4 regions of the Rhizobium cerradonense genome follow, and region 2 is predicted to be linked to each of the others. Evidence: predicted binding sites of a transcription regulator. Region 2 holds the regulator's gene; each other region holds the start of a gene.

Region 1 (3,131 bases), on a different contig from region 2:
ATCATCGCAAGCAGGCTGCGGCGGCTGACAACGGAACCGGAAAGAATGTTGCCCACGGCGCACCTCTTCGGAAATGACCTCCGGGCGGCCAATACCGCCCGGAGGTTTCTGGCAAATTACATAGTCTCTGCGCCGAGCGCAAAGGTATCGGCGAGAACGCGGTAGACGTCGCTCTCTTCCATGTAGCCCTTGAACTCTTCCGAACCCGGACCTGTTGCCTGCAGCACGACGTCGTCGACGGCATGAACGGCCGTATCGGCGTTGCGCGGCAGATTGCCTTCGCGAAGCACGGCGCCGGGAACGTCCTTGTACGCGCTGTTGGCGACGTATTCCTTCTTCTCGTTTTGAATTGCCGGCTCGAACGGGCCGTCCATCTTCGGACGGAAGGTTTCGTAATAGTCCGGATAGTTGTTGGCGAAGATGGCGAGGCGGCGACTCACGTCGACCTTGTCAGGGAAACCGTCGCCGTCCTTGTCCTCATAGTTCGGGAAGCCGGCATCGGCGTAGACGCCCACCTTCTCACGCATGTCCGTGCCCGGCTTTTCGTCATCGACCGTGCCGATGACCGAAACGCCATGCGTATGGTCGCCGGTGACGACGATCAGCGTATCGGGATGCGTCTTGGCGAATTCGCGGGCCATGCCGACAACCTGGTCGAACTCGATGGTTTCGAAGACCGAGCGCTCCCAGTCCATCGTGTGAGCCTGCTTGTCGATCGAGGCGCCCTCGATCATAAGGAAGAAGCCGTCAGGATTCTTGGAAAGCTGATCGAGCGCGACCTTGGCCATGTCCTTGAGGCCGGGCTGGTTCGGGAATTTGCCGACCGTGCCCTTCTTGAGGAATTCCCGGTCCAGCGTCACGTCCATGTTGCCGGTGTGGAAGAGGCCAAGGATCTTGCCGGTATTGGTGCCAGCGGCGGCTGTCAGCTCGGACTTATCGGTCGCCAGCGCGTAGCCATCGTCCTTGAAGGTTTTGACCAGGTCCTTGTCGTCCTTGCGCTTGGAGCCAGGGACGTCCTTCGGCAGGAAATAGGCCGAGCCGCCACCGAGGATCACATCCGGCTTGGTGTTGAGGAACATGGCGGCAATTTCAGCCTTGTCGCCGCGCTTGCGGGTATGGGAAATGACGGCGGCCGGCGTGGCATCTTCGAGTTCGGCAGTGGAAACGACGCCGATCGATTTCTTGGTCAGGCGGCGCACCGCTTCAGCGATGTTTTCGACACGCGGGTCGTCCAGCGAGTCCGGCGTGCGGTCGGCATAGACGCCGAGCGCGTTGATCGCGGTCTTGTGGCCGGTCATGTAAGCCGACATGGTGTTGGCGCTGTCGGTGGCTATCGCATTGGTGGACGATGTGCCGATGAATGCCATATGATCGAGGTCGTCCATGAAGAGGCGTCCATTCGCCTTGCCCTCGGTCATGCCTTTGGACATCAGGCGGGCAGCGGTGCGATGGCCGACGGAGAGGCCGTCGCCGAGCAGGAAGATGACGTTCTTGGCCTTCGGGGTCGCGGAGGTGCCGAACACGTCCCAGGTGACAGCTTTCGTCTGGCCGCCGGCGCTGACTTCTACCTTATAGGTGCCTGCCTTGCCGATCTTGGCGGAGCGCAGAATAACGGCAGAGCCGAGGCTCTTGTCATCCTTGCCCTTCTCGTCGGCCACGAAATTGAAATCGGCGCCGAGAACGGACTTGGCATCCTGGCCGTTGATGGTGATCTTCACGTCTTCCTTCTTGATGGCGCCGTCGAACTCGACCTTGAAGTCGAAAGGCGAGCCGACCAGGATCGTTGCACGATCGAGCGGATAGACGGTGGCTGCGTGGGAAACGCCGGCCAGCATGGTGGCGGCGGCAAGAGCGATTAGAGTTTTACGCATGGGAATCCTCGCGCGTTTGTGAAGTCACGTTACAGTGTCGTGATTAGCGGGCGATCGTGACACACGAATGACAGGCAGAAGGTAAGTGGTTGGACTTGCAGCGATATCAGTCTCACCGTATCGGTGTCGCCTGAAGCATCTGCATGGGAAAGCGGCCATTCAGGATACTTTCCATCGTCAACTATTTCAGCGAAGTAGTCACGTCTCCGACGTTGCCGGGTCGGTAGTAGCGGTTGTCCGTCGGCTTGTCTGACCGGTTTATTCATCGCTCCGATCTCTTGTAGCCGTCGTATTTAAGCCAGCACTTGACATCGGCGGCGTTAAGGTCGAAGCCGCACTTGGCCGCGCATGCGCGGCCGTTTTTGCGAGGATTCGGGGAATGAAGACCAAGACAGCCATGGCCAACGCCGGAAACCTGATCATGACCGGTGTCGTGCTGATGCTGCTCGGCGATCTGCTCTTTGCGTTGAATGATGCGATGGGCAAGTGGCTGGTCTCGAGTTTTGCCGTCGGTCAGGTGCTGGTGATCCGCTCGTTCGGAGCTTTTGTCGTGCTCGGACCGATGATCGTGAGACAAGGGCCGATGGCCTTGTTCCGCGTCGAGCAGAAAGGCCTCCAGCTAATGCGGGTGGCCATGGCGACTGGCGATGTCGGCCTGTTCTACGCTGCCGTCGCCTATCTGCCGCTCGCAGATGTTATGACCTTCTATATGGCCGGGCCGATCTATGTTGCGGCGCTCTCGCATTTCTTTCTTGGGGAAAGGATCGGCTGGCGCCGTTGGCTGGCCGTTCTGGTCGGCTTCGCTGGCGTCGTCATCGCGCTGCGTCCGTCCACGGCGATGCTGTCACTTCCATCGCTTTTCGGCCTCGCGGGCAGCTTAGCCTTTGCACTGACGCTGGTGATGAGCCGCTATCTGCGCTCGACCAGCGACACGACACTTGTGACTTGGCAGACGATCGCCGCCCTTGCCACCGGCATCGTCTTGAGCATCGGCCATTGGCGCCCGGCGACGCCAATCGATTGGTCCGGCATGCTACTGCTCGGCATCGTAGCCTCCTGCGCGCATCTGCTCATCACGCGCTCGTTGAAGCTCGCACCGGCATCGCTGCTCGCGCCGCTGCAATATACGCTGCTGCTCTGGGCGATTGTGCTGGGCTACATCTTCTTCAACGATATTCCCGATATGCAGATCATCATCGGCGCCGCGATCATCGTCTTTGCCGGTCTCTTCATCTTCCACCGGAAGAACCTGAAGGAAAC
Region 2 (3,131 bases):
GATGATCGGTCAGGCCGTCTCGGTCCATTATGGCGAGAAGCGCGCGCTGTTCGACGTGGATCTGAACATCCGCGCCAACACTGTCACCGCGCTGATCGGTCCTTCCGGCTGCGGCAAGTCCACCTTCCTGCGTTGCCTCAACCGCATGAACGATACGATAGACACCTGCCGCGTCACCGGCAAAATCACGCTCGACGATCAGGATATCTACGACAACTCAATCGATGTCGTCGAGCTGCGTGCCCGCGTCGGCATGGTGTTTCAGAAGCCCAATCCGTTTCCGAAGTCGATCTACGAGAATGTGGCCTATGGTCCGCGTATCCATGGGCTGCATCGGTCCAAGAGCGATCTCGACCATATCGTCGAAACCAGTCTGCAGAAGGCCGGGCTGTGGGGCGAGGTGAAGGATCGGCTCTATGATGCCGGCACCAGCCTCTCTGGCGGTCAGCAGCAACGCCTCTGCATCGCCCGCGCCGTCGCGGTCAGTCCCGAGGTCATTCTCATGGACGAGCCGTGCTCCGCGCTCGATCCGATCGCCACCGCCAAAGTCGAGGAACTCATTCATGAGCTGCGGGAAAACTTCACGATCGTCATCGTGACGCATTCCATGCAGCAGGCAGCCCGCGTTTCGCAACGTACCGCAATGTTTCATCTCGGCCATCTGGTCGAGGAGAACGATACCGATAAGATGTTCACCAATCCCGATGATTACCGCACGCAGGATTACATCATGGGCCGTTTTGGCTGATGATGCTCCCCGCGCGGTTCCTTTCACATCTTTCACCTAGAGGATAAAAAAATGGTCTCAACACACATTCTCTCCGCTTACGACGAAGACCTGAAGTTCCTGACGCGCCGCATTTCCGAAATGGGCGGCCTGGCGGAGCAGATGGTCAGCGACAGCGTCCGCGCCCTGGTAAACGGCGATGCCAGCCTTGCGCAGAAGGTCATCTCCGATGACGTCATTCTCGACCACGCCGAGCGCGAAGTCGGCGACAAGGCGATCGTCACCATCGCCCGCCGTCAGCCGATGGCTGCGGACCTGCGTGAAATCATGGGCTCCATCCGCATCGCCGCCGATCTGGAGCGCGTCGGCGATCTCGGCAAGAACACCGCAAAGCGCGTCATCGCCGTGCAGGGCACCGGCGTTCCGCGTCGTCTCGCCCGCGGCATCGAACACCTCTCCGAACTGGCGCTCGTCCAGCTCAAGGAAGTGCTCGACGTCTACTCGACCCGTTTACCTGACAAGGCCGTGTCGATCCGCGAACGCGACGAGGAAATCGACGCCATGTACACCTCGCTCTTCCGCGAGATGCTGACCTACATGATGGAGGATCCGCGCAACATCACCACCTGCACGCATCTTCTTTTCTGCGCCAAGAACATCGAGCGCATCGGCGACCATGCCACGAACATCGCCGAGACGATCTATTACATGGCGACCGGTGCCCAGCCCGAAGGCGAGCGCCCGAAGGACGATACCGCCAACACCGTCGGTTCGGTAACGGAATAAAGTAGACACCAAGAGAAGGAGACCAGAGGCGCATGGTTCCGAGAGTTGCTGTTGTAGAAGACGAGGAAGCGCTAAGCGTTCTGCTGCGCTATAACCTCGAGGCCGAGGGCTTCGAGGTCGACACTATCCTGAGAGGCGACGAAGCTGAGCTGCGCCTCCAGGAGCGCATCCCCGATCTTCTGATCCTCGATTGGATGCTCCCCGGCGTGTCCGGCATCGAGCTCTGCCGTCGGCTGCGCATGCGGCCGGAGACGGAGCGCCTGCCGATCATCATGCTCACCGCTCGCGGCGAGGAAAGCGAGCGCGTGCGCGGCCTTTCCACCGGCGCGGACGACTATGTCGTCAAGCCGTTCTCGACGCCGGAACTGATGGCCCGCGTCAAGGCGATGTTGCGCCGAGCCCGCCCGGAGGTCCTGTCCACGGTACTGCGCTGCGGCGATATCGAACTGGACCGCGAAACCCATCGCGTCCACCGAAAGAGCCGTGAAGTGCGGTTGGGGCCGACGGAATTCCGCCTTCTGGAATTCCTGATGTCGTCCCCCGGCCGCGTCTTCTCTCGGTCTCAGTTGCTCGACGGCGTGTGGGGGCATGATATCTATGTCGACGAACGCACCGTCGACGTGCATGTCGGCCGCCTGCGCAAGGCGCTGAATTTCTCCAACATGCAGGACGTCATCCGCACCGTTCGCGGCGCGGGTTATTCCATGGAGGCCTGATGGGGGAGGCCTGATCGGGGCAACCCGATTGGCCATCCAACATAGCGGCGGAAACAGAAAACGGGCCTTTCGGCCCGTTTTTCCTTTGTCTGGTGTGGTTCAGTGCGCGGCCCGGCGCCGGTCATGCACCGGCTGGTAAGCCAGCCGCTGATGGTAGGTGCAGTACGGCGAAGAGTCCGGGCTGTCATTGCCGCAGAAGTGAAAATCTTCCTTCAGCGGGTCGCCGACCGGCCACTTGCAGGTGCGCTCCGTGAGCTCCGTCAGGCCGAGGCGGCGCGAGATCGGAACGACCACATTGGCGGCCGGACGATATTCGACTTCGCTGACCGTATCGATCTCGACCTCTTCCTTGAGCATCGTCGCACCCTGCTGGCGGGTAACCGTGCGGGTTGCAACGCGCGAGGCGTAATTCGGCGCGCGTGGGGCCGAGGTATTGCGCTTCGGCGCTCGAGCTGTGGTTGCCGCACCACCGGCCTTCGCTCGGCCCGGCAGGCTCAAGCGATGCACTTTGCCGATGACGGCATTACGGCTGACACCACCGAGCTGTGCCGCGATCTGGCTGGCGCTCAAACCTTCGGACCACAGCTTTTTCAGCTTCTCGACGCGTTCGTCTGTCCAATTCATGCCCTGTCTCCGCTATCGCGTTTCTGATGGCAGAATCCCTCACCATTGCCTCGAATTGGGTCGAGGCGTGAAACGCTTTAAAATTGTGGTGACTAGTTCCGCCGCATGCAGTCTAGTAATTGGTTTTTAACCTAGTGTGAGGCTGACTCCGTGACAAGAGTCGCGGGAATCTTGAGGAATCGATTTCGAGGTTTTCCCCAACTTGCTATACGTGAGTGGCATTTATGCAATATAAGTTGTCGAAGACATGCCATCCATCGAGAGGTGCTCTGCCGCAC
Region 3 (3,131 bases), 400 kb from region 2:
AAGAATAATGGCGCCTCAAGGGCGCCATCATCTCTTGACGATATTTTTGCCTGCTGAGCCGCCGCAGCTCGATAGCTCGGCGGCACCGGTCAAAAGACCTGGCGCAGCACGATGAACAGCACGAAGGCAAGCGCGATCGAGGCGGGCAGCGTCAGAATCCAGGCCATCAGCATGTTGCGGACGGTGGACCACTGCAGACCGGAACCATTGGCGGCCATCGTGCCGGCGACGCCGGAGGACAGGACGTGCGTGGTCGAAACCGGCAGGCCGAGATGGTCGGCCGCACCGATCGTCAGCATGGCGACGACTTCGGCGGCGCCGCCCTGGCCATAGGTCAGGTGCGTCTTGCCGATCTTTTCGCCGACGGTGACGACGATACGCTTCCAGCCGACCATGGTGCCGAGGCCGAGTGCCAGCGCCACCGCAACCTTCACCCAGAGCGGAATGAACTTGGTCGCGTGATCGACCGCGGCGTGATAGTTGGTCACGGCCTTCAGATCATCCGGGCTCATCTGCAGCAGCTTCTGCTTGTCTATGAGCTTCAACGATTCACCGATCAGGTAGATGTCGTTACGAACGTTGCCGACCAGGCCGTTCGGCAGTTTTTCGACGCTCGGATAGGCGGCGATTTCAGCGCTGGTGGCGTGGATATAGGCCTGCAGTGCTGGCGTCGTTTCGTCCGTCCAGGTCTTGCTCTTCACGGCAACGCTGACGGCAGCCTTCGGGTCTGCGGGCGTGGCGACGCCGGCCTTCACATACTTGCCGAGTACCGTCTCGACCTGCGCCGAGGCTGCCTTGTAGGCATCGAGGTAATTGACATCGGGCGTCTTGTTCAGCGCGAAAGCGGTCGGTACTAGGCCGATAAGGATGAGCATGATCAGACCCATGCCCTTCTGGCCATCGTTCGAACCATGGGCGAAGCTGACGCCGGTGCAGGTGAAGATCAGCAGGCCGCGGATCCACAGCGGCGGTGGCGTATTGCCCTTCGGCGCTTCATAAAGCTCCTTGTTGCGGATCAGAACTTTGGAGACCAGCAACAACACAGCGGCTAGGCAGAAGCCGATGATCGGCGACAGCAGCAGCGACAGGCCGACATTGCTTGCCTGCGACCAGTCGACACCGCTCGTGGCGGAACCGGCCGGCGCCAGGAACTGATTGGCAAGACCGACGCCGATGATGGAGCCGACGAGCGTGTGCGAGCTCGAAGCCGGTAGGCCGAGATACCAGGTGCCGAGGTTCCATACGATGGCGGCGGTCAACAGGGCGAAGACCATGGCAAGGCCGGAGCCCGAGCCGACCTGCAGGATCAGTTCGACGGGCAACAGCGCCAGAATGCCGAACGCGACGGCACCGGAAGAGGTCAGCACGCCGAGGAAATTAAAGAATCCCGACCAGATAACCGCAAATTCGGCCGGCAGCGAACGGGTGTAGATGACGGTAGCGACCGCATTGGCCGTATCGTGGAAACCGTTGACGAATTCGAAGCCGAGCGCGATCAGCAACGCCAATCCGAGCAGGATCCACGGAACCGCCGCCGCATTGGCAAGATCGTTGCCAAGGGCATAGCCAACGTAAGCAAGGCCGCCGAGTACGACGATGCCGAAGAGCGGCAGGAACCATTTGGCGGAACCGCCTGCGCCGTGAATAGGGTGGTCGCCACCCTCCGAATTGCTTGAAACGACGTCGACCATCTCAAACTCCCTATCGCAAATAACGTCTTCATTTAAGCGCGGTTGATGACGCTCTCGTGACGCGTACTCGTGGTGTCGATACTGAACTTCTTGTTGCGAACGTCTCTCCTAAGGCGGCAGTGGGCGACACGCGCATTGCAACCTCACGTTCAACGTCTTGATTTTGCCGCGAAAAGGCCTTTTTCGGTTCACCCGGGGTTCAGCCAGCGGGGATTTAAATCCGCTTGTAAGGGACTTGAATGGAGATCATCACGATGAGATTGCCCGTGATTGCCGTTGCTGCCGTACTCGGCAGCCTTGTCGTATCTTCGGCAGAAGCAATGCCTATCGCCGCTGTTGGGACCGTGGCTAAAGCGCCGGTCGTCAACGTTGATTATGCCTGCGGCCGTGGCTGGCATTTGACGCCGCGCGGCGTATGCCGGCCGAACCGCTATGGGCCGCCGCGCGGTTATGGCTGGGGATATTACAGGGCGCCACCGCCGCGTTGGGGCTGGTATGGCCATCGTCCCTATTATCGTGACGGATGGGACGGTGGTTGGCGAGGCCGGCCGCGTGATTGGTAAAATAAGACACACCGCCGTCCGGTGACGGCGGGTGTCGTCTACTAGAGCGGGAAAGCGATTCATGGAATCGCTTTCCCGCTCTATCTCTTTGTTTTTACGCATTCCGGACGGAAAACCGTTTCGCACTTTTCCTGGAATTGCTCTAATCGGCAATGGCCGGTTTCGTCCGCAGGAGCCGCGCGGTCCACCACAGCGCGGCCATTGCCGTCATCAGCGCCAGCATCGTCGCGGCGAGGCTTTTGACGTGCAGAAAGATGCCGGCGAGCCGTGGCCGGATCAAGTCGGCGGTGTTGAAGCCTTCGTTGCTGAATTGGCAGAGAATAAGCGACAGATTGTTGCGTACCAGCGCGCCGTCGATCTCCGAGACGAGGTCGCCGGCGGCAGCCATTTCGTCCTTCATCGTCCGCATCTGCAGCAGCGCCATCTTGGCGGCGGCGAGATAGGCATGCGAGCATTCGTTAAAGGGACTGTCCTCATCGCCAACGCTTCCCGGCATGACGCCCCAAAGGCAATAGGCACGCTGGATTTGTGCGTAGTTCAGGACGCGACGGAAGGACTCGTCGGTATCGGACGCCGATGAGGCAAGCGCGATGATGCGCCCGTAGTAAGGAGCGATCACGGCCATTTCGCCATGGGTCAAGCTTGGTATCGGAATGCCCGCACGAGTTCCGGACGAGCTGCCGCTATGCGCCTTCGCCTCCAGCGGCAAGCCGAGTGCGCAGATCAGATAAAAGACCGAAAACAGAATGGCTGGTCGCCGCCAATATATCCCCCGCAAAAAGTCATGCGGGGGACATGTCAGGCTTGCCATTTCAGGCCCGGCGCATGGATGTGCGACCGTAGCGAACCTGCGGCAGGTCACGTTCGGCCCATGCCC
Region 4 (3,131 bases), on a different contig from region 2:
GACATCGCGGTCACGCCAAAACTCGCGGTAACCTGCACCGTGTTTTCTGCAAGTTGGGCCGGAACTGCATTGAGCGCGCTGCGAAGCTTTTCAGCCACCTTAAGCGCAGCAGCCTGGTCGATATGCGGAAGGAGAATTGCAAATTCTTCACCACCCAAACGCCCAAGCAGATCGTCAGCTCGGAGCTGCTCTCGGCACGTCTCGATCACCGACTTGAGCACCTCGTCGCCCGCCGCGTGGCCATAGGTGTCGTTGATCCTTTTGAAGTGGTCGACATCGAGCACGATACACGCCACGTCATGATGATGGCGAGCCGCAAGGGAAAGCAGACGGCTGGCCTCCTCGTTGAAAGCGCGACGGGTCAGCGCGCCCGTTAGGACGTCGATGGCAGCCGACTGCAGCAACTCCGAGCGATCAATTGCGACGCCCGCAATCTCTTCCAGGATCGCCAGATCCTTGTTTCCAAATGACCGCGGCTGACGGTCGATGGCGCAGACGGTTCCCACGGTATGACCATCACGGGTCTTAAGAGGAACGCCGGCGTAAAACCGGATATGCGCTTCTCCCGTCACGGCAGGATTGGACGCAAACCGGGGATCGCGGCTCGCATCGGGCACGACGATCGGCTGTTCGCAGTCCACGACGTAGCGGCAGAAGGTGTCTTCCCTGGGAACCTCGTCTGCCGGCAATCCCAAACAGGCCTTGTACCACTGACGGTGGGCGTCGATGAACGAGACGATGCCAATATCGACTGTGAACACCTGCTTGATGAGGCGGGCCAGCCGTTCGAACCCCTCGTCTCTAGGCGTGTCTAATATGTCCAGCCGGTCGAGAGCGGCCAGGCGGTCGAGTTCGCGCCGCGCTGCCTCATCGGATAATCTTCCAAATGCACGTACAGCCGACATCGACCCGACACCTTTCAAAGCAGATTGCTATCCAGCCGTAAATTGCGCAGGGGAATGTCGTCAAGCTGGAGTCCGGACATGCTGTCGCAACGCTTAAGATTTTGCTGCCAACGAAGGAAGCACGTGGACGGCTGGTGGTTGTTCAAATATCGGGGTCTGTAGCCAAAATCCCTCTGCCACGGGCAAAGCTACACCTGCCGGCAGCATGTGGTTTCCAGCCAAGCTCCTGACAATCACAAAGCCAGCAGCAAACGCATATGCCGATGAAAGTCTCGGCGGCTGACCGAAAATGCAACAGGATATCTGCTCGCCTTGAAAGGAATCGGAACCATTAGCCAGGTGGTTTGTTGCCAGAACTATGTTTCAGAAGCGGCCGTTCACTCGAAAGGAGCTTATCGCATCGGACAGTCGCCGACGATCGATTTGCACGGAGAAATTCAGGAAGAGAAGAGACGCATGGCAAAAATGCCATTCTGTGCAAGTGTTTCGAACATCCGACAGCCTGTCACATCCTTGTCATGAAATGCGTCGACATCTCGTCCCAGATCAGGAGCGGGTACCCAAATGGATTATTTCAGACGTTTCAACTTTCTGTTCGCAACGCCGGCTTTCGACAGCGATGACCTGGAGGGCGCCCGCTACAACCAGATCATCGAGGAGATCCAAGGCTCCGGCTTTGAGGTGGTGCGCGCACGAAACCTCGAAGATGCGGAGATCGCCGTACAGACGGACGCCGCCATCGGCTGCATGCTAGTCGACTGGGGCAAAAAGGGGCTCGAGGGCAAAACGGCCTCCCTCATCAACCTAATGCGCCGGCGCGGCCTGGAATTCCCCATCATCCTGCTGATCCGCCGTAAGCGCTTCGAGGATGTGCCGGTAGAGGTCCTCGATTTCATCGATGGCTATGTCTTCCTATCGGAAGAAACGCCCGCCTTCATCGCCAAGAGCCTCATCAGCCGGCTCAAGCAATATGCCGAGACGCTGAAGACGCCGTTCTTCGGTGCACTGGTCGATTATGCCGAGGAAGGCAATCACCTTTGGACCTGCCCCGGGCACAATGGCGGCATCTTCTACAGCCGCAGCCCGATCGGGCGGGTCTTCATGGAGCATCTCGGCGAAGCGGTGTTTCGCGACGATCTCGACAATTCCGTGCTCGACCTCGGCGACCTGCTGACTCACGAAGGACCGGCGCTCGCTGCACAAAAGGAAGCAGCCAAAATCTTCGGCGCCGAGAAGACCTATTTCGTCCTGAACGGCACCTCCACGTCCAACAAGGTCGCGCTCTCCGCACTCGTCACCGATGGCGATCTCGTGCTGTTCGATCGCAACAACCACAAGGCCGCTCATCACGGCGCCTTGATGATCTCGGGCGGCATTCCGGTTTACATGCCGACCATACGCAACCTCTATGGCTTGATCGGTCCCATCGATTTCGCGTTCATGGACGAGGACGCCCTGCGCGAGCGCATCCGCACGCACCCGCTGGTGAAAGACCCGGAGGCTTATAAGAAGCCGCGCCCATTCCGCGTTGCTGTCGTGGAACAGTGCACCTATGACGGTACCATTCACAATGCCGAGATGATCCTCAAGCGCATCGGCCATTTGTGCGACTACATCCTCTTCGACGAGGCGTGGGCGGGCTTCATGAAGTTTCATCCGCTCTATGCCGGACGCTTTGCCATGGGCCTTTCCGATCTTGGCCCGGACGCGCCCGGCATCATCGCCACGCAATCCACCCACAAGCAGCTCGCAAGCTTCTCGCAGGCCTCTCAGATCCACATGAAGGACCGGCATATTACCGGCCAGAAGCGCCGCGTGGAGCACCGTCGCTTCAACGAAAGCTTCATGCAGCATGCCTCGACCTCACCCTTCTATCCGCTGTTTGCCTCGCTCGACGTCGGCGCACAGATGATGAAGGGCCGCTCGGGCGAAGTGCTGTGGGACGATACGATCCGCCTCGGCATCGAGCTGCGTAAGAAGATCCGCGCAGTACGACGCGAGTTCGAGGAGAAGGAGCATCGCCCCGAGCGCCGTTGGTTCTTCGAGCCCTTCGTGCCGGACCGGGTGGCGATCCCGGATGTATCGAGCCATGGAGCGGTGCATGAAGTGCCGTGGGAAAGCGTCTCTACCGACCAGCTCGCCACCAATCCCGCCTTCTGGCATCTGACGCCCGACGCGGCATGGCACGGTTTTTCCGCAATGGAGCCGGGCTTTGCCATGACCGAC

What was found. Region 2 encodes PhoB, which activates phosphate uptake and scavenging genes when phosphate is short. Its sites were predicted from a motif close to TGTCATNNANCTGTCAT; they were not measured.
Region 1: a site for PhoB is predicted at 1,928-1,944, ahead of PH547_RS32160 (alkaline phosphatase). Genes of this name have one in related genera too.
Region 3: a site for PhoB is predicted at 1,737-1,753, ahead of PH547_RS19305 (inorganic phosphate transporter). Genes of this name have one in related genera too.
Region 4: a site for PhoB is predicted at 1,409-1,425, ahead of PH547_RS22160 (Orn/Lys/Arg family decarboxylase). Genes of this name have one in related genera too.

The regions. Positions count from the first base shown of each region.
Region 1 is NZ_JAQJCK010000034.1:13,251-16,381, forward strand. It holds gene PH547_RS32155 (hypothetical protein) at 1-5, opposite strand, end outside; gene PH547_RS32160 (alkaline phosphatase) at 117-1,871, opposite strand; gene PH547_RS32165 (DMT family transporter) at 2,251-3,131, shown strand, end outside.
Region 2 is NZ_JAQJCK010000007.1:120,115-123,245, reverse strand. It holds gene pstB (phosphate ABC transporter ATP-binding protein PstB) at 1-748, shown strand, start outside; gene phoU (phosphate signaling complex protein PhoU) at 800-1,513, shown strand; gene phoB (phosphate regulon transcriptional regulator PhoB) at 1,546-2,229, shown strand; gene PH547_RS17300 (GcrA family cell cycle regulator) at 2,329-2,853, opposite strand.
Region 3 is NZ_JAQJCK010000007.1:517,199-520,329, reverse strand. It holds gene PH547_RS19310 (Ros/MucR family transcriptional regulator) at 1-8, shown strand, start outside; gene PH547_RS19305 (inorganic phosphate transporter) at 90-1,691, opposite strand; gene PH547_RS19300 (GCG_CRPN prefix-to-repeats domain-containing protein) at 1,946-2,254, shown strand; gene PH547_RS19295 (hypothetical protein) at 2,397-3,065, opposite strand; gene PH547_RS19290 (CbtA family protein) at 3,067-3,131, opposite strand, start outside.
Region 4 is NZ_JAQJCK010000010.1:148,813-151,943, reverse strand. It holds gene PH547_RS22165 (sensor domain-containing diguanylate cyclase) at 1-905, opposite strand, end outside; gene PH547_RS22160 (Orn/Lys/Arg family decarboxylase) at 1,470-3,131, shown strand, end outside.